3 regions of the Crenobacter sp. CS_VA4 genome follow, and region 1 is predicted to be linked to each of the others. Evidence: predicted binding sites of a transcription regulator. Region 1 holds the regulator's gene; each other region holds the start of a gene.
What was found. The regulator FNR, encoded in region 1, switches genes on or off when oxygen is low (the NO sensors DNR and NnrR bind a similar motif). The targets are predictions, from matches to a motif close to TTGATNNNNATCAA.

Region 1 (7,414 bases):
AGGTTAGCCTGCTGGTTGCCGAAGCCGGCGGCCACGTTCACCCCGATATTGCCAGTGTTGCTGTTCATCGAGCCGTCTACAGTGGCGGTGTTAGTCACATCGTGGAATTCATAGTCCCAGCCATCGATCACCTGGAAGCCACCGGCGATGGCCTTCGCCAGATCGGTCATCTCGGTGCTGGCAATGGCCACCGCGTTGCCCTGCTGGTTGTTCATGCCGGCGGCGATGTTCACCCCGACAACGCCGGTGTTGTCGTTGGCCGACTCTTCCAGGGTGGCCGTATATTCTGCCGAAGCCTCCTCATCGCCTTGTTGATCCCAACTAACACCGGTCATGATTTGGGCACTGGCGGCGTGAGCGTCGATCAGCTCGATCGGGTCCACTTTTTCCTCCTCGTCGCCTGCGAAGCTGGCTTGATAGGCGAGGGCGAGCGTGTTCTTCTGCTGGTTGCCGACGCCGGCCGCGGCGTTGACAGTGGCGTTGCCCGCGTTTCTAGAAACCGAGCCGTCCTCGATCTCGGCCGTGCCTGTATCGCTACCGAAGTCTTGATTACTGCTCTGGATCATTTGCTCGAAGCCCGAATCGGCGGCGGCGACCCTAGCAGAATCATCATCTTCCATGGAGTTGTTGTTGGACGCGATGGCCACCTCGTTGGCCTGCTGGTTGGCAACGCCGCCGGCGACGTTCAGAGCGGCAACGCCCGAGTTGTCATTCACGCTGTCTTCGACGGAGGCGGTAGCCGGGTCGTTGCCGCCACCACCCCCTTCGAAATTGAGCAGTTTCTGCGTATCGCGGGCGGACGCGACCGCGCCCTCGTCGGTCGTGAGTTCCTTCTCGATGTTCAATTCGACGTCGACCGTCAGCTCATTATTGATCTCGGTTTCACTGGTGTCCTCGAAGTTGTAGGACGGGTCGTTGTTGACGGTAATGTTGTTGTTGACGTTAAGGTTGGTACTTGTCTCAGCATGAGCAGCACCGTAGATGCCGAGCAAGGCGCTGAAGAGCAGAGTGTATTGAAGCGAGCATTTCATGTTATTTCTCCAGTTTGCTTTAGAAGACCACACACCAGGCGCGGGTGCGTGGGTTAATGGCCCAGAGGCTGGGCAACTACATTCACCGTCACCGCGTTGACGGCTTGATTCATTACCCCGGCAACTTGATTTATTTGAACAATGCCCGAGGTGTCCTGAAAGGCTGTATCGGCGATAAAGGTTTTATTGTTGCGTGCTAGTTTATTCTGTGCGGTTTTGCTTTCACCGGTGGCATTAGCTTTTAGCAGGGCGGCGTTATCCAAGGTATAGATCGTGTTTTGGGTATTGCCAGTGCTTTTTCCGGTGGTGAAATTAATCGTGGCCTGATTGTTGGTTTGGTTAAATGCGCCGGCACTCTGGTTGATGCCGAGGATGCCGTGGCTATGGGAAAAGGAGCTGCCGCCAATAATGGCGCTATGCGGGTATTTTTTTATCGCGTCGACGACGGCCAAGGCCTCTTTGTCCAAGAAGATCGATTGGCTGGCCTCCGATAACGCTAGGCCTGCTTCGCCGCCTATTGCCAGGCTGCGCAGGTTGAGTTGCTGATTGCCGACGCCCGCTGCCTGGTTTAGCGAGGTAATCCCGGTATTGCTTTCGCCGCTATTAATAATGTTGGCCGTGTCGTCGGCAAAGCAGCAGGTCGCGGCCATCAAGACTGGTAAAATAATAAGCGTGCGTGTCATGATATTCTCCGGTCGGCGGCGCGCAATGATGCTGCCATCCCGCTGACTTGGTTGCGTTATTACCTGCCGAATGCCTGAGTGAGGGTATTCGATATGGTTGAGGTAGCCGCCGTAATGGAATGACTTATGCTGCCGCCGCCAGAACCGCCCAAACTGGAGCCGAGCGGGCTTTGGGGCAGCGAGCCGGCATTGGAGCCTGTGGCGCTGGTAATCAGCGAGGCGATGCCCGAGTCGGCCATACCGGCAGACCTGGGCGGGTGGCCCGTGCTGGTGCTGGCCAGCAGGGCCTCGTCGAGCGCCCGGGTCTGGGCTGCGAACTTATCGGTGGCCGATAAGACGGTTGCTGCCGGCGAGGTCTCCACCGTCGATGGGTGAGTGCTACGGGGCAAGTCCGGGCGATAGGCGATGCGGTCGGCAACTGGTCTGGTGATGACGATCGGCGCCGAATAGTTATCGCCGCTGCCCGGCGCGGCCAGCACGGACTGGCAGAGCGGCACAAACAGCATGGACAAGGCGACGAGCCCGGTTCTGCGCTGGTTCATCTCACACTCCCAAGAAGCATTTTTCCTGCTGCTTCTTATGCATGTGCCGTGCCAGCCATTCGGAAGCCTTATCCGGTAAGGACGGGTGAATAGCGAGAATTTGGGGTGGGGTGGTTTTGTGCCGTTTTTGAAACAACTTTCGGGGCAATTGGGGGGGGCAATGCTCCGGCAAGGCTTCAGACGCGTTGGCTTAGAGTGCGGCGTGTTGATTTGGCGCGGGTTTGAGGGGGCGTACAGGTGGGCGTTTGTGTTTCAAGGATGAGAATCAGATACTTGAGCGCAACGCAGAAGATGCCCTCGGCGCTGGCTGCAATGGCATGACCGCGGCTTGAACGCGCCTCTCGATAAGAGCTGTGGCTTGGGCTATAGCGAACGAAAGAAGTTCCTTTATCCGATGCCCCCCGTTCTTAGAGCCTGTTCAGAATCTGTCGCGAGCGGGCCTCAGCGGGGTGAAGAGCAGCGCAGAAACCGGAATGGACGTGGTGTCCATGAGGATTTCCGATCGCTGAGCGAATCACTAGATTCGCACGCCGAGCGCATGAGCCCCGATCAGGGCCGCGCAGCAAGATTATGAACAGGCTCTTCCGAGGAGCAAGCCCATGTCCCGTTTGATCCGCACCCTCGGTCTCGACGCGCGAACGTGAGTGGCCGGCCGTTGACCGCCGCCGAGCGCGCGCTGGCAGGGCGGTTGTTTGGCGCCTCGTTCGACCCCGGCAGGGTAGGGGTGCACGACCGCGGCTGGCTGCACCTGGCACGGGTGCCGATGGCGCCGTTCGGCAAACTGTACTTCCCGCGCGGCTGGTACTGCCGCGACTTTTGCGCGGTGCCGCTGGCCGATTCGGCCAACGCTTCCGGGCTGCGCCTGTTCAATACCTTCGTCCACGAGTTGGTGCACGCCTGGCAATACCAGAACGGCTGCCCGGTGTGCTGGCGCGGCGCGCTGATCGTCGTGACCCGGGCGTTGCGGCTGCGCCGCGAGCCGTACCGTTACCGGCTCGACGCGACGGCGACGCTGGCCGATTACGGCCTGGAGCAACAGGCGTCGCTGATCGCCGACTACGCGACGCTCGTCGAGCGGCCGGACGACGCACGGCTGTGGCAGGTGCTGGTGCGCGACAACGCCAGCCTGCTCGAGGCCGGCGCGGCGCATGCCGGGCGGGGCGAATGGCTGGAGCGCTACGAACGGGTGCTGGCGCCGCTCAGGGGCGAGCCACTGGCGTTCCGCGGCCGGCCGGAGTGGCTCGGCCGTTTGCGCAGCCGCTGATGGAGCAGGAATGAAAAAGGTTCTTCACGGAATTTAGGGAATTCGGGGAGGGATGCCGTAGGGCACGTTTCTGTGAATGGAGGCTTTGTCGGTCTCGCCCGACCGGCGAGGTACTTTCTTTTGCCTCACCAAAAGAAAGTACCCAAAGAAAAGGTGACCCTGCGACACCGGCCCGCTACGCGGGCTGCCCTGCGGGCGCCACGGCCAACGGGCGGCTGCGCAACTCGCGCCGACTATGTCGGCACTCGGACAGTGCTCGCCGACTACCCCCGTTGGCCGTGCCGTCCTCGGCGGCGTCGAAGGGGAATGGGTGACCGTAGGCGATATTCACGACATTGTTTGGTTTGAAAATCTGCGGGTAATTTAGCTCATAAACTGGCCGCCGGTTTTTTTTTAACCATTCAAATCCACATCCGCTGCAATCATCCTGCCCATCCCCTTTGCGCTGCCGAGCGATCGTCAAGCGGCCAGGTTTTAAGCCGCCGCTTGTTCGAGCGGGCGGACGTTAGCCGCCCGCGAGTTCGGCGGCGCCTGGCCGCTTGGCAGGCGCGAGGGAAGCCGAAGGCCAGTGCATTGGGGTCGCATTTTCTTTGGGTACTTTCTTTTGGCGAGACAAAAGAAAGTACCTCGCCAGTCGGGCGAGACCGACAAAGCCACAGTCCAAACTCGTATCCCCTAAACTCTGTGAAGAACCATAAAAAAGGCCGGTCGTGATGACCGGCTCTGTGCCGTTGAGCAGGTGGGGCTACAGCTCAGGCGCTGTGCGCCTGCGCGCAGCCGGATATTAATGCCTTCAGCGACTCCGGCTGATCGAGCTTGATGTGCTTGTGATCGACGCTGATCCACCCCTGTTGGGCGAATTTCGACAGGGTGCGGCTGACCGTTTCCAGCTTGAGTCCCAGGAAGCTGCCGATCTCCTCGCGGCTCATCCGCAGGATGAAGTCGTTGGCGGCGAAGCCGCGCGAGGCGAGCCGGCCCGACAGGTTGAGCAGGAAGGCGGCCAGGCGCTCCTCGGCCTTCATATTGCCGAGCAGCAGCATCACGTTCTGGTCGCGCACGATCTCGCGGCTCATCAGCCGGTAGAAGTGGTGCTGCAGGCTGGGGATCTCGCGGCCGAGGCTTTCCATCCGGTTGAACGGCAGCTCGCACACCTCGCTGTCTTCCAGTGCGATCGCGTCGCAGCCGTGCACGTTGGCCGAAATGCCGTCGAGCCCCATCAGCTCACCCGACATTTGGAAACCGGTGACCTGCTCGCGGCCGTCCTGGCTGGCGACGCTGGTCTTGAAGAAGCCGGTGCGCACCGCGAACAGCGAACGAAAGCCTTCGCCGCTGCGGAACAGGTAGTCACCGCGTTTCAGGCGCCGGCTTTGCCGGATCACCGCGTCCAGTTGCGCCAGCTCCTCGTGGTTCAGGCCGACCGGCAGGCACAGCTCCCGCAGGCTGCAGCTGGAGCAGGAGACCTTGAGCGAGTGGTGGTGCAGAGGTTGATCGTTCATGCCAGAAACCCGTGAATCTTTGATGGCTTGATGCGCATCAAAGCGAAAAAGCCGGTGTTGAGCAAAGGTTGCAGTCTACCGTAGGTCTTCTCAACCGGAGCAGCACATGACCACCACCCACCCGTATTCGCCCGAGCGACTGGAGTTCGACCGCGAGTTGATCGAAAAACTCGATGGTGCCGGGCCGCGCTATACCTCGTACCCGACGGCGGATCGCTTCGTGACCGATTTCAATGACGCCGATTATCGGCACTGGCTGAAACAACGCCGGATCGGCGCCAATCACAAAAAAATATCATTATATGCTCATCTACCATTCTGTAACACTGTCTGCTACTACTGCGGCTGCAACAAGATCATCACCAAGGACACTGCGCGCGCCGATACCTACCTCGATTACCTCGAGAAGGAACTGGCGCTGATCGGCGAGGCGCTCGGCCGTCGCGAGCGGCTGGCGCAGCTGCATTTTGGTGGGGGTACTCCTACTTTTCTGTCCGACGCGCAGCTCGCCCGGCTGATGGGGCTGTTGCACCGGCAGTTCGACTTCCTGCCCGAGGGCGAGTATTCGATCGAGATCGACCCGCGCAAGGTCAGTCGCGCCACGGTGTTCCACCTGGCGAGCCTCGGCTTCAACCGGATCAGCGTCGGCATCCAGGATTTCGAGCCGGCAGTGCAGCGCGCCGTCAACCGGGTACAGGGCGAGGCCGAGACGCTTGAGGTCATTCAAGCCGCCCGCGATGCCGGTTTCAAGTCGGTCAGCGTCGACCTGATCTACGGCCTGCCGCGGCAGTCCTGTGCCAGCGTGCGCCGTACCCTGGCCAAGGTGATCGCCGTCGGCCCGGACCGGATCGCGTTCTACAACTACGCGCATCTGCCGACCTTGTTCCTGCCGCAACGGCGCATCGACGAGGCCGAACTGCCGAGTGCGGCCGAGAAGCTCGACATCCTGCAGCAGTCGGTGGCGCAGCTGACCGACGCCGGCTACGTGTTCATCGGCATGGACCACTTCGCCAAGCCGGACGATGACCTGGCCGTTGCGTTGAGGCAGGGCCGGCTGCAGCGCAACTTCCAGGGCTATTCGACGCACGCCGACTGCGACCTGATCGGCATCGGCGTGTCGGCGATCGGCAAGATCGGAGCCTGTTACAGCCAGAACGAGAAGGAGCTCGACGCCTACTACGCCGCGCTCGACGAGGGCCGCTTGCCGGTACTGCGCGGCATGACCTTGAGCCAGGACGACATCCTGCGCCGCAGCGTGATCCAGGCGCTGATGTGCCGCTTCTCCCTGTCGGTTGAGGCGATCGAGCAGGTGTTCGGCATCGACTTCGCCGACTACTTCGCGGCCGAACTGGAACGACTCGACGAGTTCGAGCGGCTCGGCCTGCTCAGCTTCGACGGCGACTTCCTGATGGTCGCGCCGAATGGGCGTTTCCTGATTCGCAACATCGCGATGGTGTTTGACCTCCATCTGCGCGAGAAGCAGGGCACGGCGCGTTACTCGAAGACGATCTGAGTCGCGCGACGTTGGCCGAAACGGCGCGGTTAGCGGTTTAGTGCAGGGGAAGAACTGAGGGGGGCTCGGGGGGGGGGGGCGTTCAGGCGCCGGGGCGGTGCTGGTGCAGCCGGACGATGGCCGGGCCGGTCGGCGCGGCGGACAGGTCGGCCAGCGTGTAGCGCTCGAGCGTGGCGTAGAACGCGTCGCGACCGGCGTCGAGCGCCCCCTTGAGCAGGCAGCCGCCGCGCAGCGCGCAGGGCGGCTCGGCGCAGTCGATCAGGTCGCGGTCGCCCTCCAGCGTGCGGATCAGCACGTCGAGCCGGTAGTCGGCCGGCGGGCGCGCCAGCGCCAGACCGCCGCCCTTGCCGCGGCTGGTGGCGAGCCAGCCCTGCTGCGCCATGAAATGCACCACCTTCACCAGATGATTGCGCGACGCCGCAAAGCGCTCGGCGATCTCGCCGATGGTCACGGGGGTGTCGCGCTCGCTGAAGGTCAGATACATCAGCACGCGCAGACCGAGGTCGGTAAAACGGGTCAGTTGCATGGCAGGGCCGTTAAATGCAGTCGCGGGCAGCATAGCGTGTCGCCGCTGCCCGCTCAATCACCGTGGCTTATGCCGCGGCCAGTACGTGCGAGCCGAACACCTCGTAGTGGACGCGCTCGGCCGGCACGCCCTCGGCGGCCAGTGCCGCGAGCTGCGCCCGCATGAACGGCACCGGACCGCAGACGTAGTAGTCGGCGTCGGCGGGCAGCGCCTGCTCACGGATCGCCGCGAGGTCAATGCGGCCCCGGTGCTCGTAGTCGACGCCTTGGCGGTCGGTTTCTCCCACCGTCTCGTAGAACACGTGGACCGACAGCGCCTCGTGCCGCTCGGCCAGCTGGCGCACGTGGCCATTCAGCGCG
Region 2 (7,414 bases), on a different contig from region 1:
GTCGATCAGGCAATCGTACAGGCCACGCCAGGCCGACAGCATTCGCGACAGACTGCGCCCGTCGAGGCCGCCGCCATGCAAACGCGCCAGCGCGTGGCGGATGTCGCGATTGACGAGCTGGGTTGGTATACGTGCGCCGGCCAGCTCGGCCAGTCGCTGGATGTCGCGCCGGTAGGCGGCGCGGGTGGCGTCGCTGCGCCCGGACAGCGCCAAGGCGTTATCGAAGGTGGCGAGCGCCGCGTCCCAGTTCATTAGCGCCGGCCTCGCGCCATCTGCATCAGCCGCTCGAATAGCTGGATGTCCTGCTCGTTTTTCAGCAGCGCGCCGGCCAGCGGCGGCAATTCGCCCTTGCTGCGGCCTTCGGCCAACGTTGCCGGGCTGATCGCCTCGCGGGTCAGCAGCTTGAGCCAGTCGAGCAGCTCCGAGGTGGTCGGGCGCTTCTTCAGGCCGGTCAGCTCGCGCAGGCCGAGGAACACTTCGAGCGCCTCGCGCGCCAGCGCGCTCTCCAGCCTCGGATAGTGCAGGTCGACGATGTCCTGCAGGGTGTCGCGATCCGGGAAGCGGATGTAGTGGAAGAAGCAGCGGCGCAGGAAAGCGTCCGGCAGTTCCTTCTCGTTGTTCGAGGTGGTCAGGATGATCGGCCGCACCCGGGCGCGCACGAATTCCTGCGTCTCATGCACGAAGAACTCCATCTGGTCGAGCTCGCGCAAGAGGTCGTTGGGGAACTCGATGTCGGCCTTGTCGATCTCGTCGATCAACAGCACCGGCGCCACGTCCATCTCGAACGCCTGCCACAGCTTGCCCTTGACGATGTAGTTGCGGATGTCGTGCACCCGCGCGTCGCCCAGTTGCGAGTCGCGCAGCCGCGACACCGCGTCGTAGTCGTACAGGCCGTGCTGCGCCTTGGTGGTCGACTTGATCGGCCAGACGATCAGCTCGCGGCCGAGTGAGCGGGCGATCTCTTCGGCCAACATGGTCTTGCCGGTGCCCGGCTCGCCCTTGACGAGCAGCGGGCGCTCCAGCGTGATGGCGGCGTTGACGGCCAGCATCAGGTCGTCGCTGGCGACGTAACGGTCGGTGCCGTGAAAGCGGGTGGTCATCGTGTCAGCCCTAATTGTTGTTTTGTGGGTTATCAACAGCAAAAAGCCGCCCGGGCGCGGTGCGCGGACGGCTGTCATCGCAAGCAGAAAGCTTACGGTTTGACGAATTCGTTTTCCAGATCGTCGAGCGAGATCGACCAGCTCTCCATCATGTAGCGCAGCACGGCCATTTCCTGTTCGCTGATGGTGTCGTCCGATTTGCACAGGTCAATCGCCAGGGCACAGACCAGCACGCGCTTGTGGCGGTCGGTGATGTCCTCAAGCAGGGTGTCGATGCGCTCGCGGTTGATCAGGTGGATGGCGCCGCTTTCCGGGTCGGCCTCGTCGGTGAGGTCATTGCAGTAGTCGACCAGCACCTGCATGAATTTCTTGCGACTGATGCCGAGGACGTCGTAGGCGTGCAAGAGGTCCAGGCTATCGATTTCTCGTGGGTCCATATTGCCGTCGGCGATCATGAACATGGCGAGCAGGCGGGCCAGGGCCTCGGGGCTGTTGGATGGGTAATTCTTCATGTTGGCATTCCTTCGTGAGCTGGCGCCAGGCGCGCGACAAAGGCCGACGGAGTGCGGCTGATCTGTCGTGCGGCGTAATCAAAAAACACCATACCGGTCTTGAGGCGGGCGACCTCGCGGTCGTCGGCTGTTCGAGTCACATGGTAAAGCAATTCGAAGCTGGAGCGGCCGATTTCACCCAGTGCCAGTGCAAAGCGCAAGCGCTCTCCCTGGAACGCCTCGGCACGGTACACCACCGCGGCGTCGGCCATGATCAGGCCGCGGCCTTCCACGTCGAGCTCGCTGTAGCCGTAAGACTGCAAGAAGCGCAACCGCGCCTCGTGCGCCAGGCGCAGCAGGGCGTCGTTGCCGAGGTGGCCGCCGTAGTTCAGATCGCCGACTCGCACCGACAGTTCGGTGTGGAACAGCCAGTGTTCCGGTAGCGTGATTTCGACGCGGGCCATGGCGCCTCCGTTCATGAATGTCATGCAGTCTAATCACAGTCTTAATCTGCATCAACCACGTGAGGCGGGGCATTTGATAGACTGAAATCGTCGAGTCCGAGTCCATACGAAGGAGAGGTCGAATATGTACCAGCGAATTTTTGTTCCGGTAGACGATAGCGAAACCTCGAACCTGGCGTTGACCGAGGCTTGCAAGCTGGCCAAGGAAGTGGGCGCATCGGTGCGGCTGGTCCATGTGGTGGACTTGGCTCAGTTTGGCTGGGGCGGTACCGAGTTTCTCGATGCCTCCGAGTTGCAGAAGTCGATCAAGCATGCGGGCGAACAGGTGCTCGGCCAGGCCGAAGAGCAGGCTAAGGCGCAGGGCTTGTCGCCGGAAACCAAGATACTGGAAAGCTGGGGTGACAAGATCGCCTCGGTGTTGCTCGACGATGCACGGGACTGGAAGGCGGACCTGGTGGTGATGGGGACGCACGGCTGGAGCGGCTTGATGCATCTGTTGATGGGTAGCGTGGCCGAAGGCTTGCTCAAGAAGGCGACCGTGCCGGTATTGCTGATCCGTAATCCGGAAGAGAGCTGATGGGAGTGGTATTGTCGGCCGGCGTGGATGAGCTGTGCGGCCAGCGAGAGGGAGCGGCTAGTTCACCCGTGGGAACTGGCCGTCATGATTTTGGGCGGTACAACAGACGCAAGAAGGGCGTTGCTCACTGAGGCCAGCTTGGCCGGTCGCCCGTGAACAACGCCCTTGGCGGAGACGGCTGCTTACAGATTGCCGGCTGTTTCGCCCATGCTGCCTTCTTCGGTTTCCAGCTTGGCGCGAACCGCCTTGCGCAGACTCTTGTACAAGTCCGGATGGGTCTCTTTCAGGTACTCGACGATTTCGAAGTCCTCGCGTTTGACTTTGCTCAGATCGATCTGCTCGACATGCACCAGGCGCAGCAGTTCACGCACCGGTTTGGGCATGTTGCGGCCGCTTTCATAGCGGGAGCCGCCCGATTGGGTCACGCCGATGCGGCTCCAGAATTCCTGCTGGTTCAGGCCGAGTTTGCGGCGGATTTCGCGCGGGTTCGTGATCTTTTCAAAGAGCTTCATAATTTCCTCTCGATCTATTAAAGGCGTTAATTGATTTTATGTGTCGTTTTTATGCGTCGTATTGACGTTCTAAATATAGCAAGTAATCCATTTGGGATTACCTAGAGTGCATGACTGCACCGAAAGTTCCCATGTCGATCTCCGTCTGAATAGATATTAGCTTATCCTAATGGATAAAGACAAGAGAATATTTCGTAGGTCGTCGCAAAATATCACAAATGGGTCGAAAAATCATAAAACAAAGCCGCCTTGTCGGAGGCCAAGGCGGCTTTGTTCTGAATTGGGGTGGCGAGCCCGACCCCCGGCACTTGCGCTGAACGGCTGTGGCTGCTTCCTTCCGGACCTGACCAGGTTGACCGCGTCGCAATGCGGGGAGACCCGCCATAGAGAGCGGCATACTAACGGATTCGACTCGCTTTGCCAAGCGAGCCGCCGACTTTTGCTCGGGTTTTCTTGAGTATGGAGGGGCGAGGCGCTGCCGGGCAAGGGTGGTAGACTGGATTTTTGCCAGTAACTAAGGGGTTGCAAGGTGCCGAACATGGAAATTCGCCAACTGCTCAGCCGCCTGGTGGCTTTCGATACCACCAGTCGGTACTCCAACCGTGCGCTGATCGACTGGGTGGTCGATTACCTGGCTGAGCTGGGTGTCCCGGCGCAGTTGAGTTTCAGCGAGGATGGCCAGAAGGCCAACCTGTTCGCGCGGGTCGGCCCGGCCGACGTGCCGGCGATCGTGTTGTCGGGCCACACCGACGTGGTGCCGGTGGACGGTCAGGCGTGGAGCAGCGAACCGTTCCAGGTGGTGGAGCACGGCGGCCGTCTGTACGGCCGCGGCACGGCGGACATGAAAGGCTTCATCGCCTGCGCGCTGGCGCTGTTGCCCGAGGCGGTGGCGCGGGCAGCGCGCGGCGAACTGGCGGTGCCGCTGGCGCTGGCCTTGAGCTATGACGAAGAAGTCGGTTGTCTGGGCGTGCACACGCTGGTGGCCGATCTAAAACGGCGCGGCGAAAAGATCGCCGGCTGTATCATCGGCGAGTTTACCTCGATGCAGCCGGTGATCGCCCACAAGGGCATCGCCCACTATAAGGTACGCGTGCGCGGGCGCGAGGCGCATTCGTCGCTGACGCCGCTCGGGGTGAACGCGATCGAGTATGCGGCGCGGCTGATCACCTTCGTGCGCGAGCTGGCCGATCGCGAGGCGAGCGCCGGCCGGCAGGTGGCGCTCTACGATGTGCCGTATACCACGCTGCAGACCGGGCTGGTGCAGGGCGGCATCGCCGGCAACATCGTGCCGCGCGATTGCGAGTTCCTGGTCGAGTGCCGCTGGTTGCCGGGCGAGCGGCACGAACGGTTCATCGAGGCGCTGGAAGGTGAGGCCGAACGGCTGCTGGAGGAGATGCGCAAGGTGGCAGCGGAAGTGTCGATCACCATCGAGAACGTCGTCCACTGTCCGGCGTTCGAGGTGGACGCGGGCAGTGAGGTGTATCGGCACGTGGCCGAGCTGTGCAATCACGCGGCGGGCAGCGGGGTGGCGTACGCGACCGAGGCCGGGGTGTTCCAGCAGGCCGGCATCCCGGCGGTAGTGTGCGGGCCCGGCTCGGTCCGCGAGGCGCACCGTCCGGACGAGTACGTCGAGATCGCGCAGCTGCAAGCGTGCTCGGCGTGGATGCAGCGGCTGCTGGATAGGTTGAGCCAGCCAAAACAATGAATTGCCAAAACGGGTAAGTGCCGCATTTTTTAATGCACTTGGCAAGTAAAGATTGTTTGTCATGAAAATTGGCCGAGGGGCCGGGTGAGGGTGCGGAGGGGCGAGTAGCGAGGGCACAAATCGGCTGCAAAAAGTGCTTGGCGCGGCGCGCAAATGGCCGCAGAATCCCCGCCCTTCTGGCCCGCACCGGCGGGTCTTGGGGCAGTCGCCGGGTCGCTGATCGTGGCCGGTAGCGCTGCGCTGCTTAGGACACTCTTCATGAGCAAGCTCGATTCTTCAGTGGCCGTTGCCAAGCGCGACGGCTTTTCCTCCAGCTTCGGCGTACTCGCGGCCACGCTCGGTTCCGCGGTCGGCCTCGGCAATATCTGGAAGTTTCCCTACCTGACCGGTGCCAACGGCGGTGCCGGCTTCCTGCTGGTCTACGTGCTGGCGACCCTGCTGGTCGGCCTGCCGGTGATGATCGCGGAGATCATGCTCGGTCGCAAAGCCAAGACCGACACCGTCGGCACCTTCAAGCAGCTGGCGCCGGGCACGCCGTGGTGGCTGATCGGCGGCTTCGGCGTGCTGGCGGCGTTTCTGATCATGGCGTTCTATTCGGAAGTGGCCGCCTGGGTGCTGGCCTATGTGTTCAAGTCGATTGCCGGCAGTGCGCTGTCGAGCGACCCGGCGCACACCTCGGCCGCGTTCGGCCAACTGATTCACGACCCGATCCAGTCGCTATTGTGGCAGTGGGCGGTGCTGGTGCTGATCGGCGGCATCCTGCTGATGGGCGTATCGAAGGGCATCGAGGCGGTGACCAAGAGGCTGATGCCGCTGCTGTTCATCCTGCTGGTGGTGGTCGGCGTGCGCAGCCTACTGCTGCCGGGCGCCAGCGAAGGTCTGCGTTTCCTGTTCCAGCCGGATTTCTCCAAGATCACCGCCGGCGTGGTGTTGACCGCGATGGGGCTGGCGTTCTTCAAGCTGTCGATCGGGATGGGCACCATGCTGACCTACGGCAGCTACTTCCGCGATGATCAGAACGTGCCGGCCACCGCGCTGCGGGTGATGACTGCCGACCTGTTCGTGTCGATGCTGGCCGGCATCGCGATCTTCCCGGCGGTGTTCGCGTTCGGCTTCAAGCCGGAAGCCGGTCCGTCGCTGCTGTTCATCACCATCCCGGCAGTGTTTGCCAACATGCCGTTCGGCCATCTGTTCATGGTGGTGTTCTTCGTGCTGACCGCTATCGCGGCCACCGGTGCGATGCTGTCGATCCTGGAGGTGCCGGTGTCGGTGCTGAGCGAGCGCTTCGGCTGGAGCCGCACCAAGGCAACCGTGTGGACACTGCTGGCGCTGGTGGTGATCGGCGCCGCGGCCGCACTGTCGGGCAGCGTGCTGGCCGGCTTCAAGCTGTTCGGGATGACGATGTTCGACCTGTTCGACTATCTGACCTCGAACGTGTTGATGCCGGTCGGCGGCATCATGCTGTGCCTGTTCACCGGGTGGGTGTGGGGGCCGAAGCGCTTTCGCGATGCGTTGTCGAACGGCGGCACGCTCGCCAACCAGCGGCTGCTGGGGGCATTGTTCCAGGTGACGCGCTGGGTGTCGCCGCTGCTGATCCTGGTGGTGATGCTGAAGGGGCTTGGTGTCTTCTAAATTTCCGCCGGTTATATGGCTTGGCCGCAACAGGCGCCGTCGCGACGGCGCCTGTTGTTTTATGGGCGTCGGCATGGTTTTGCGCCCGTGCCGAGCCGCGCGTCGTGCGGTGCTCATGATAGACTGTGGGCACACTATTCATCGTTGGGCGGTGACCGGGCCAGGGTGTCCCGAGACGCCGCCTGTTCTGCAAAGCAAATGGAGCCCCGCATGACTTCTTCGATCTTCGCCGCCGTGGAAATGGCGCCGCGCGACCCGATTCTTGGCCTGAACGAGGCGTTCAACGCCGACACCCGTGCTACCAAGGTGAACCTGGGCGTGGGCGTCTACTACGACGACAACGGCAAGATCCCGCTCTTGGCTGCCGTGAAGACCGCCGAGAGAACCCGTCTGGAAACCATGCCGCCGCGCGGCTATCAGCCGATCGAAGGCCCGGCCGCCTACGACCAGGCGGTACAGCAGCTGCTGCTCGGCGCCGACAGTGAACTCTTGGCCGCCGGCCGCGTGGTGACCGCGCAGGCCCTGGGCGGTACCGGTGCGCTGAAGATCGGCGCCGACTTCCTGAAACGCCTGAACCCGACCGCCAAGGTCTACATCAGCGACCCGAGCTGGGAAAACCACCGCGCGCTGTTCGAGTCGGCCGGTTTCGAGGTGGAAAACTACCCGTACTACGACGCGGCAACCCGCGGCGTGAACTTTGCCGGCATGAAGTCGTTCCTGCAGGGCCTGGCGGCCGGCTCGGTGATCGTGCTGCACGCCTGCTGCCACAACCCGACCGGCGCCGACCTGTCCGACGCGCAGTGGGCCGAAGTGGTCGAGGTATGCCGTGAGAAGGGCCTGGTGCCGTTCCTCGACATGGCCTACCAGGGCTTTGCCGACGGCATCGAAGCCGACGCGGTGGCGGTGCGCCAGTTCGCGGCCTCGGGCTTGCAG
Region 3 (7,414 bases), on a different contig from region 1:
TGCGGCAGCCCCAACAGGCCCAGCGTCAGGCCAAGGCCGAGTGACCCCACCTCGACCGGGTCGGCCAGCGCGCGGCTCGGCAGGAAGATCGCCGCGCCCGCGCGAGACGCCGCGTCGGTGAACAGTCCACTCGCGCTGCCGCCGTGCGCGGCCAACACCCCGGCCGCCAGCGCGCCGCCGCAGCCGAACATCAGCACCGCCTTGATCATCTGCACCCAGCTGGTCGCGAGCATGCCGCCGAGGGCCGCGTACAGCACCATCAGCACGCCGACCACGCTGACCGCCGCCGCGTACGGCAGGCCGAACAGCAGCTCGATCAGCTTGCCGGCGCCGACCATCTGCACGATCAGGTAGAACAGCGTCACCGTCAGCGACGAGGCGGCGGTGAGCACCCGCACCGCCTGCGTGTCGAAGCGCTTCGCCAGCACTCCGGTCAAGGTGTACTCGCCCTCGGCGCGCAGCCGCTCGGCGAGCAGGATCAGCAGCAGCGGCCAGCCGAACAGGGTGCCGACCGCGTACACCGCCGAGTCGTAGCCGCTGGTGAAATAGAGCCCCGCCGCGCCGAGAAAGGCCGCCGCGGACAGATAGTCGCCGGCCAGCGCCAGGCCGTTCTGCCAGCCGGACAGCCGGCCGCCGGCCGTGTAGAACGCCGTCGCGGTCGTCCCCTGACGCCGTGCCGCCCAGCTCGTCACCGCCAGCGTCAATAGCACGAACAGCACGAAGAACAGCGCCGCCGGGCTCATCGTTCAGACTTTCGGCCAACATCGCTACGGTTGGCCGAAGCGGCGTACAGGATGGTGATCGCGAAGCCGAGCGCGAACAGCGCCAGCGTCAGCACGATCGACAGCGGCCAACCGGCCAGCGTACCGGCGAGGGCAGACGGCGCGAACGCGATCACGCCGTAGTAGCCGGCCACGGCGGCCAGCAACAGAACGAGGCAGAAACGGGTCATCGGAGACTCGGAAAAGGTCGGATTATTGACGGCTCACTTCTGCCAATAGGTCTTCACGTTGACGAATTCGTACAGGCCGAACTCGGACAGCTCGCGGCCGTAGCCGGACGCCTTCACCCCGCCGAACGGCAGGCGCAGGTCGGAGCTGGTATGGCGGTTCAGGAACACGCTGCCCGCCTCGATCTGGCGCGCCAGCTGCCAGCCGCGCTCGGTGTCGGCGGTGTAGATCGCCGCGCCGAGGCCGAACGGGGTGTCGTTGGCGAGGCGGATCGCGTCGGCTTCCGACTCGGCGCGCAGGATGCTCGCCACCGGGCCGAACACCTCCTCGTGGTAGACGCGGCAGGCCGGGTTCACGCGGTCGAGCACGGTGGCCGGGTAGAAGAAGCCGGCGCCGGCCGGCATCTGGCCGCCGAGCAGCACCGTGGCGCCGTTCGCCTGCGCGTCGAGCACCTGCGCGTGCAGCGCCTCGCGCAGGTCGGCGCGGGTCAGCGGCGCCAGCGTCGCGGCCGGGTCGCGCGGGTCGCCCGGCTGCAGCGCGGCCGCCTCGGCGAGAAAGGCCGCGACGAAGGCGTCGGCGATCTCCGGCACCACGATCAGCCGTTTCGCGGCGTTGCAGCTCTGGCCGGCGTCGCGGAAGCGCGAGTGGCACGCCTCCTTCGCCGCCGCGTCGATATCGGCATCACGCAGGACGATGAACGGATTGCTGCCGCCCAGCTCCAGCACGGTCTTCTTCAGGTGCCGGCCGGCCAGGCCGGCGATGTGGCGGCCGGTGCCGGTCGAGCCGGTGAACGCCACCGCGTCGCACAACCGGATCGCCTCCTCGACCTGCTCGTTGTCAAGCCAGCCGATGTCGAGCACCGCGAGGCCCGCCTGGTGCGCGAGCGCGAGCAAGGCGGCGCTCGCCTGCGGCACCGACGGCGCCGGCTTCACCAGACAAGCGTTGCCGGCGAACAGCGCCGGCACCGCGAAGCGCAGCACCTGCCAGATCGGGTAGTTCCACGGCATCACCGCCAGCACGATCCCCAACGGTTCGAACGCGACGCCGCTCTTGCTCGCGCCGGTGGCGATCGGCTGCGGCGCGAGCAAGCCCGGCGCCAGCTGCGCGTAGTAGCGGATCAGCTGCGCCGACTTGTCGATCTCGGCCAGGCACTCGGCGGTTCTGCGGCCGACCTCGAGCGTGACCAGGTCGGCGAGCCGCTCGCGCTCGGCTTCGAGCAGGTCGGCGAGCTTCAGCAGCGACGGGATGCGCTGTTCGACGGTCAGGCCGCGCCAGTCGCGCTGCGCATGCTGCAGCGCGGCGACCTGTTCAGACAGACGGGCGTCGGATTCGGTGGGGCGGGTGAAGACGACCTCGCCGGTGGCGGGGTTGCAGCTGGTGTAGGCGGTCATGTCCCAAGGGTAGCAAAAACGGGGGATGGGCGTCATGAGGGGTGATGTTTCCGATGGCGGGGTTTTGCGACGAATTGTTATGTGGTGGGGACAGGGGTTTGGTTGGGCGTGTCTGGGTGGGCGCGCAACCCGGTTCTCTGTAGGTAACACTCGTCAGCATTGTGGCTTTGTCGGTCTCGCCCGACAGGCGAGATCCTTTCTTTTGTCTCGCCAAAAGAAAGGACCCAAAGAAAAGGCGACCCCGATGCGCTGGCCTTCGGCTTCCCTCGCGCCTGCCAAGCGGTCAGCCGCCGCCGAACTCGCGGACGGCTACCGTCCGCCCACTCGAACAAGCGGCGGCTTAAAACCTGGCCGCTTGACGATCGCTCGGCAGCGCAAAGGGGGCGGGCAGGATGATTGCGACGGCAGTGGATTTGAAAGTTTAAAAAGCGACGGCAGGTTTGTGGGCTTGCTCGCCAACGTTGGCCGAAGCTCGCCTCATCCAGTGGGATCACGCATCAGGCGCGTTCGGCCAACCTTGAGGTTATCCACAGCAGAACATCGGCAAACGACCTCATCCACAGTCACTAACTGGTCTAGCAACCTACTGATTTTCCAGACTCATTCACGACGGCCACCTACAACCTCCCATCCCCCTTCGACGCCGCCGAGGACGGCACGGCCAACGGGGGAAGTCGGCGAGCACTGTCCGAGTGCCGACGCAGTCGGCGCGAGTTGCGCAGCCGCCCGTTGGCCGTGGCGTCCGCAGGGCAGCCCGCGCAGCGGGCCGGCGTCGCGGGGTCGCCTTTTCTTTGGCTACTTTCTTTTGGCGAGGCAAAAGCAAAAAAGTAGCCCGCCTCGCCGGGCGGGACCGGCGCTGCCACAGCCCCCACCAACGTTGGCCGAAAGACGCGATGGGTTACGACGCAAGCGTCTCCACCCATCCTATGGCGAAGGCGGATTACTCCGCCGCCGAGCCTCAAGGCAACAGGGGGCGCCGAACCGCCCTCACCCCAACTGCAACCCCACCGGCTTCTCCCCGGTCAACAGGTAATGAATCGTCTCCTTCGCCGAACGCATCGCCTCGCCGAACGGCAACGGATCCGCCCCGCGAAAGAACAGCCCCTTGCTCACCTCGCCGCGGAACGCCGCCGAGAGCTTCAGGTCGATGCAGAACTGCCCGACCTTCCCCAAGCCATCACGCAGCCCGCACACCGACAGGCAGTTCAGCCCCTGTGTGCAGCGGCGCGGGTCGGCGCGCGCGACGGCCTGCAACTTCTCCTCGCGTTTCAGGTAGTTCCGCAGCCACGGCGTCAGCACGCCTCGCGCCGGCAGGCCGGCCACCGACATGAATTCGGCGATGTCCTCCGGACGCGCTTCGGCCAGGGTGAGTTTGAAATTGGCGTGCGCGTCACCCTCGCGGGTGACGGCGAACGCGGTGCCGACCTGCACCGCCGCCGCGCCCCAGTCGCTCAGTGCAGTCCTCACCCGGTCGAAGCGGCTCATCCCTCCGGCGACGATCAGCGGGATTCGCTCGCGCTCGAGACCCAGGCCGCGGAACAGCTCGAAGGTCTCGTCCAGCACCCGCCTGAAGTCGAACTTGGCGTCGACGAGGTCGGCGATCTTCGCCGCGCCGAGGTGGCCGCCGGCGTGGTTCGGATGCTCGATCACGATCGCGTCGGGCAGGAGATTCTTCTTCATCCAGCGTTTCAGCACGATGCCGATGCCGCGCGACTCGGACAGGATGGGGATCAGCGCGACGTCGGGGTGCTCGACGGTCAGCTCCGGCAGGTCTAGCGGCAGGCCGGCGCCCATCACGATCGCGTGCGCGCCCGATTCGCACGCCTGGCGCACCAGCGCCGGGTGATCGTCGACCGCCTTCATCACGTTGACCGCGACCAGGCCTCGGCCGTCGGCGCGCTCGAGCGCGCCACGCACCTCGCGGTCGAGCGCGATGCGGTTCAGACGATTGAGTTCGTCGACATCGGCCGAACGAGACCGGGCTACCAGGTCCTCGTGCAGGTGGCGCAGATCGACGCTGGCGATGGTGCCGACGGCGTTTTCAAAGGCGACCGCGCCGGCAAGGCTCTTCGCCGAGATGCCGACGCCCATGCCGCCCTGCACCACGGGCACGAGTTCGCGCCCTCTCAGGCGCAACGGGGGGAATTCGGTGGGGGTGGTGGTCATGACGGATGCTTTCGAGTGGAAACTCTAGAAAAAACGCCATTGTCGACCAATGACCGGACCGCGGTATTGACGCGCATCAAGCGGGCGCGCATTCGCCTGTGGCAGCACGACGCCCGGCACCGGGCCGGGCGTGTCGGGGAAACGATGAAACCGGCTCAGTCGATGTCGTGATGGAGGTTTTCCTCGATCACCGCGTTGATGATGGCGAGCGCCAGCGCCAACGGCAGTCCCAACATCCAGGCGAAGTACCACATGATCGAAATCCTTTCTCAGTAAGCGCTCTTGCTGTTGCTCTTGATCTGGTCCTCGGTCACCGTGCCGCGCATCACCCGGTAACACCAGCCGGTGTAGCCGATGATCAGCGGGGTAAGGAGGATCGCCGCCCAGAACATCAGGTTCAGCGTGAGCCGGCTCGAGGTAGCGTCCCAGGCGGTCAGGCTGCGCGTGCCGATCAGGCCCATCACGTACGGAATCTTCAGTTCGTAGTGGTTCACGTGTGCCGCCTGGTCCGGAATGCTGAACACGCTGATCGGCGCCGGCGCCGGCTCGGTGTTCCAGATCGCCTCGATCGCGGCGATCTTGGTCTGCTGCGCCTCGGTCACGGTGTGACCCGACTCGTCGCCGAGCACGATCACCGACAGCGCCGAGGCGAAGCCGAAGCCGGCCGCCACCCGGAAGCTGCGCCGCGCGAACGCGATGTCGCGCCCTTTCAACAGGTACCAGCTCGAGATGCCGAGTACAAACAGCGCGCCGCACACGTAGTCGGCGCTCACCGTATGCACGAACTTGGCCTGCGCGGTCGGGTTGAAGATGATGTCGTAGAAGTCGGACATCTCCATGCGCATGGTCTGGTAGTTGAAGTGCGCGCCGACCGGCTCCTGCATCCAGCCGTTGGCGATCAGGATCCACAGCGCCGACAGGTTGGAGCCGACCGCCATCAGCATCGTCACCATCAGGTGCTTCATCTTCGATAGCCGCTCCCAGCCGAAGAAGAACAGGCCCACGCGCAAGCGGAGGGAAAACAGGCAAAAAAAAAACCCCGCCGATGCGGCGGGGGCAACCTTTGGATACCGTACTCAGCACGGTAGTACGCCAGCGTAAGCCAGCCGGCCACGGTCGACCATGCGACACGATGTCGCAGCCCGCGCTCAGCCGCGCTGCAGGCTGGCCGCGAGGCCGCCGCCTTGCCGGTTGGCGAGCGTCAGCGTCAGGCCGTGCAAGGCGGCGACCCGCTCGACGATAGACAGGCCCAGGCCGCTGCCCGGCTCACTCTGCCCGGGCGGGCGGAAGAAGCGCTCGCGCACCCGCGGCAGGTCGTCCGGCGCGATGCCCGGGCCGTCGTCCTCGACGCGGATCGCGTCCGGCGCCAAGGTCAGCGTCACCCGGCCACCGGGCGGGCCGTAGCGCAAGGCGTTATCGAGCAGGTTGCGCAACAGCAGCGTCAACAGCGTCTCGTCGCCCGCCAACGGCAGCGCCGTGGCGGCGTCGCCGGACCGGGCTATCGTCACGCCACGCTGTTCGGCCAACGTTGAGACGTCGGCGCAGGCGGCGTCGGCCACCCGCCGCCAGTCGACCGGCCGGGTATCGGCCAGCCCGGACAGCGGGTCGAGCCGCGACAGCGCCAACAGCTGCTCGAGCAGCCGGGTCGCGCGGTCGATGCCGGTCGACAGGTTGGCCAGCGCACGCTGTCGCGCCGCCGGTTTGTGTTCGGCCAGCTGCGCCACCTCGGCCTGCACCTTCAGTGCGGCGAGCGGGCTGCGCAGCTCGTGCGCGGCGTCGGCGGTGAAGCGGCGCTCGCGCGCCAGCATGTCGGCGGTGCGGGCGAACAGCTGGTTGAGCGCCGCGACCAGCGGCGCCACCTCGGATGCCAGGCCTGCGACCGCCAGCGGCGTCGCGTCGTCGGTGCGACGCGCGGTCAGCTGGCGTGCCGCGGCGGTGAGCGGCGCCAGCTCCCGGCCGATCGCCCACACCAGCACCAGGAGCAGGATAGGCAGCGCCGCCAGCCACGGCGCCAGCTGCACGCCGACCACCTCCCAGACCAGTTCATCGCGGTAGTCCTCCTTCTGGCCGACCACCACCGTGCTTTGCCCGTCCGGCGCAGGCAGGTAGAGCAGCCGCCAGCGCGCGTCGTGCTTGACGGTATCGCCGACGAAGCCGCGCCGCGCCGGGTCGATGCGAAAATGCTTGCCCTCGCCGCCGCTGAACAGCAGCCGGCCAGTGTAGTCGAACACCGCGAACGACAGCGCGTCGTCCTCGAACGCGCCGTGCTCGCCGCCGTGGATCAGTTGTTTGGTCTTAGGCAACGCCGGCGTCGGCGCCGGGCCGGTCGTAGCGGCCAGCTTGGCCGACAGCAGCTGGCGTGCGAACAGCGTCTGCTGGGTGTCGAACAGCTGGTTGATTTCGTGGCGGGTCTGGAAATAGGCGCTGACGGTGGCCAGCGCCCAGACGATCGGTGCGACCAGCAGCAGGATCAGCGACAGCCGCAGGCGCAGACTGTTCACCCTCACGCGTCGTCCCCCAGCGTGTAACCGACGCCGCGCACGGTGCGGATGAAGCCGCTGCCGAGCTTCTTGCGCAGATGGTGGATATGCACCTCGATCGCATTGCTGTCGACCTCGTCGCCCCAGCCGTACAGCTTTTCCTCGAGCAGCGCGCGCGGCTGCACCCGGCCCTTGCCGGCGAGCAGCACCTCGAGCAGTGCCAGCTCGCGCGCGGTCAGCTCGAGCGGTTCGCCGTCGAGGGTGGCGCGCCGCGCGGTCGGGTCGAACACCAGCTTGCCGTGACAGAGCAGCGGCGCGCCCTGCCCGTGGCTGCGGCGGATCAATGCGCGCAGCCGCGCGGCGACTTCTACGAGTGCAAACGGTTTGGTTAGGTAATCGTCGGCGCCGGCATCGAGGCCGCCGACCC

Region 2: ACZ2IA_RS06975 (universal stress protein) is a predicted target of FNR. The motif match lies at 2,097-2,110, and genes of this name have one in related genera.
Region 3: ACZ2IA_RS07545 (NAD(P)H-dependent flavin oxidoreductase) is a predicted target of FNR. The motif match lies at 4,574-4,587, and genes of this name have one in related genera.

The regions. Positions count from the first base shown of each region.
Region 1 is NZ_JBVMAE010000003.1:184,487-191,900, reverse strand. It holds gene ACZ2IA_RS04390 (FapB/FapC family functional amyloid domain-containing protein) at 1-1,031, opposite strand, end outside; gene ACZ2IA_RS04385 (FapB/FapC family functional amyloid domain-containing protein) at 1,085-1,714, opposite strand; gene ACZ2IA_RS04380 (FapA family amyloid fibril periplasmic chaperone) at 1,774-2,256, opposite strand; gene ACZ2IA_RS04375 (hypothetical protein) at 2,897-3,520, shown strand; gene fnr (fumarate/nitrate reduction transcriptional regulator Fnr) at 4,273-5,016, opposite strand; gene hemN (oxygen-independent coproporphyrinogen III oxidase) at 5,123-6,529, shown strand; gene ACZ2IA_RS04360 (RrF2 family transcriptional regulator) at 6,612-7,055, opposite strand; gene hmpA (NO-inducible flavohemoprotein) at 7,123-7,414, opposite strand, start outside.
Region 2 is NZ_JBVMAE010000005.1:206,056-213,469, forward strand. It holds gene xerC (tyrosine recombinase XerC) at 1-252, opposite strand, end outside; gene ACZ2IA_RS06960 (AAA family ATPase) at 252-1,100, opposite strand; gene ACZ2IA_RS06965 (hypothetical protein) at 1,193-1,612, opposite strand; gene ACZ2IA_RS06970 (acyl-CoA thioesterase) at 1,609-2,055, opposite strand; gene ACZ2IA_RS06975 (universal stress protein) at 2,180-2,632, shown strand; gene ACZ2IA_RS06980 (helix-turn-helix domain-containing protein) at 2,815-3,144, opposite strand; RNA gene ffs (signal recognition particle sRNA small type) at 3,429-3,527, opposite strand; gene argE (acetylornithine deacetylase) at 3,683-4,849, shown strand; gene ACZ2IA_RS06995 (sodium-dependent transporter) at 5,108-6,481, shown strand; gene ACZ2IA_RS07000 (amino acid aminotransferase) at 6,692-7,414, shown strand, end outside.
Region 3 is NZ_JBVMAE010000006.1:81,836-89,249, forward strand. It holds gene ACZ2IA_RS07530 (sodium:solute symporter family transporter) at 1-743, opposite strand, end outside; gene ACZ2IA_RS07535 (DUF485 domain-containing protein) at 740-952, opposite strand; gene ACZ2IA_RS07540 (aldehyde dehydrogenase family protein) at 986-2,341, opposite strand; gene ACZ2IA_RS07545 (NAD(P)H-dependent flavin oxidoreductase) at 3,329-4,507, opposite strand; gene cydX (cytochrome bd-I oxidase subunit CydX) at 4,663-4,761, opposite strand; partial or broken gene ACZ2IA_RS07555 (cytochrome ubiquinol oxidase subunit I) at 4,777-5,544, opposite strand; gene qseC (quorum sensing histidine kinase QseC) at 5,656-7,014, opposite strand; gene ACZ2IA_RS07565 (response regulator) at 7,011-7,414, opposite strand, start outside.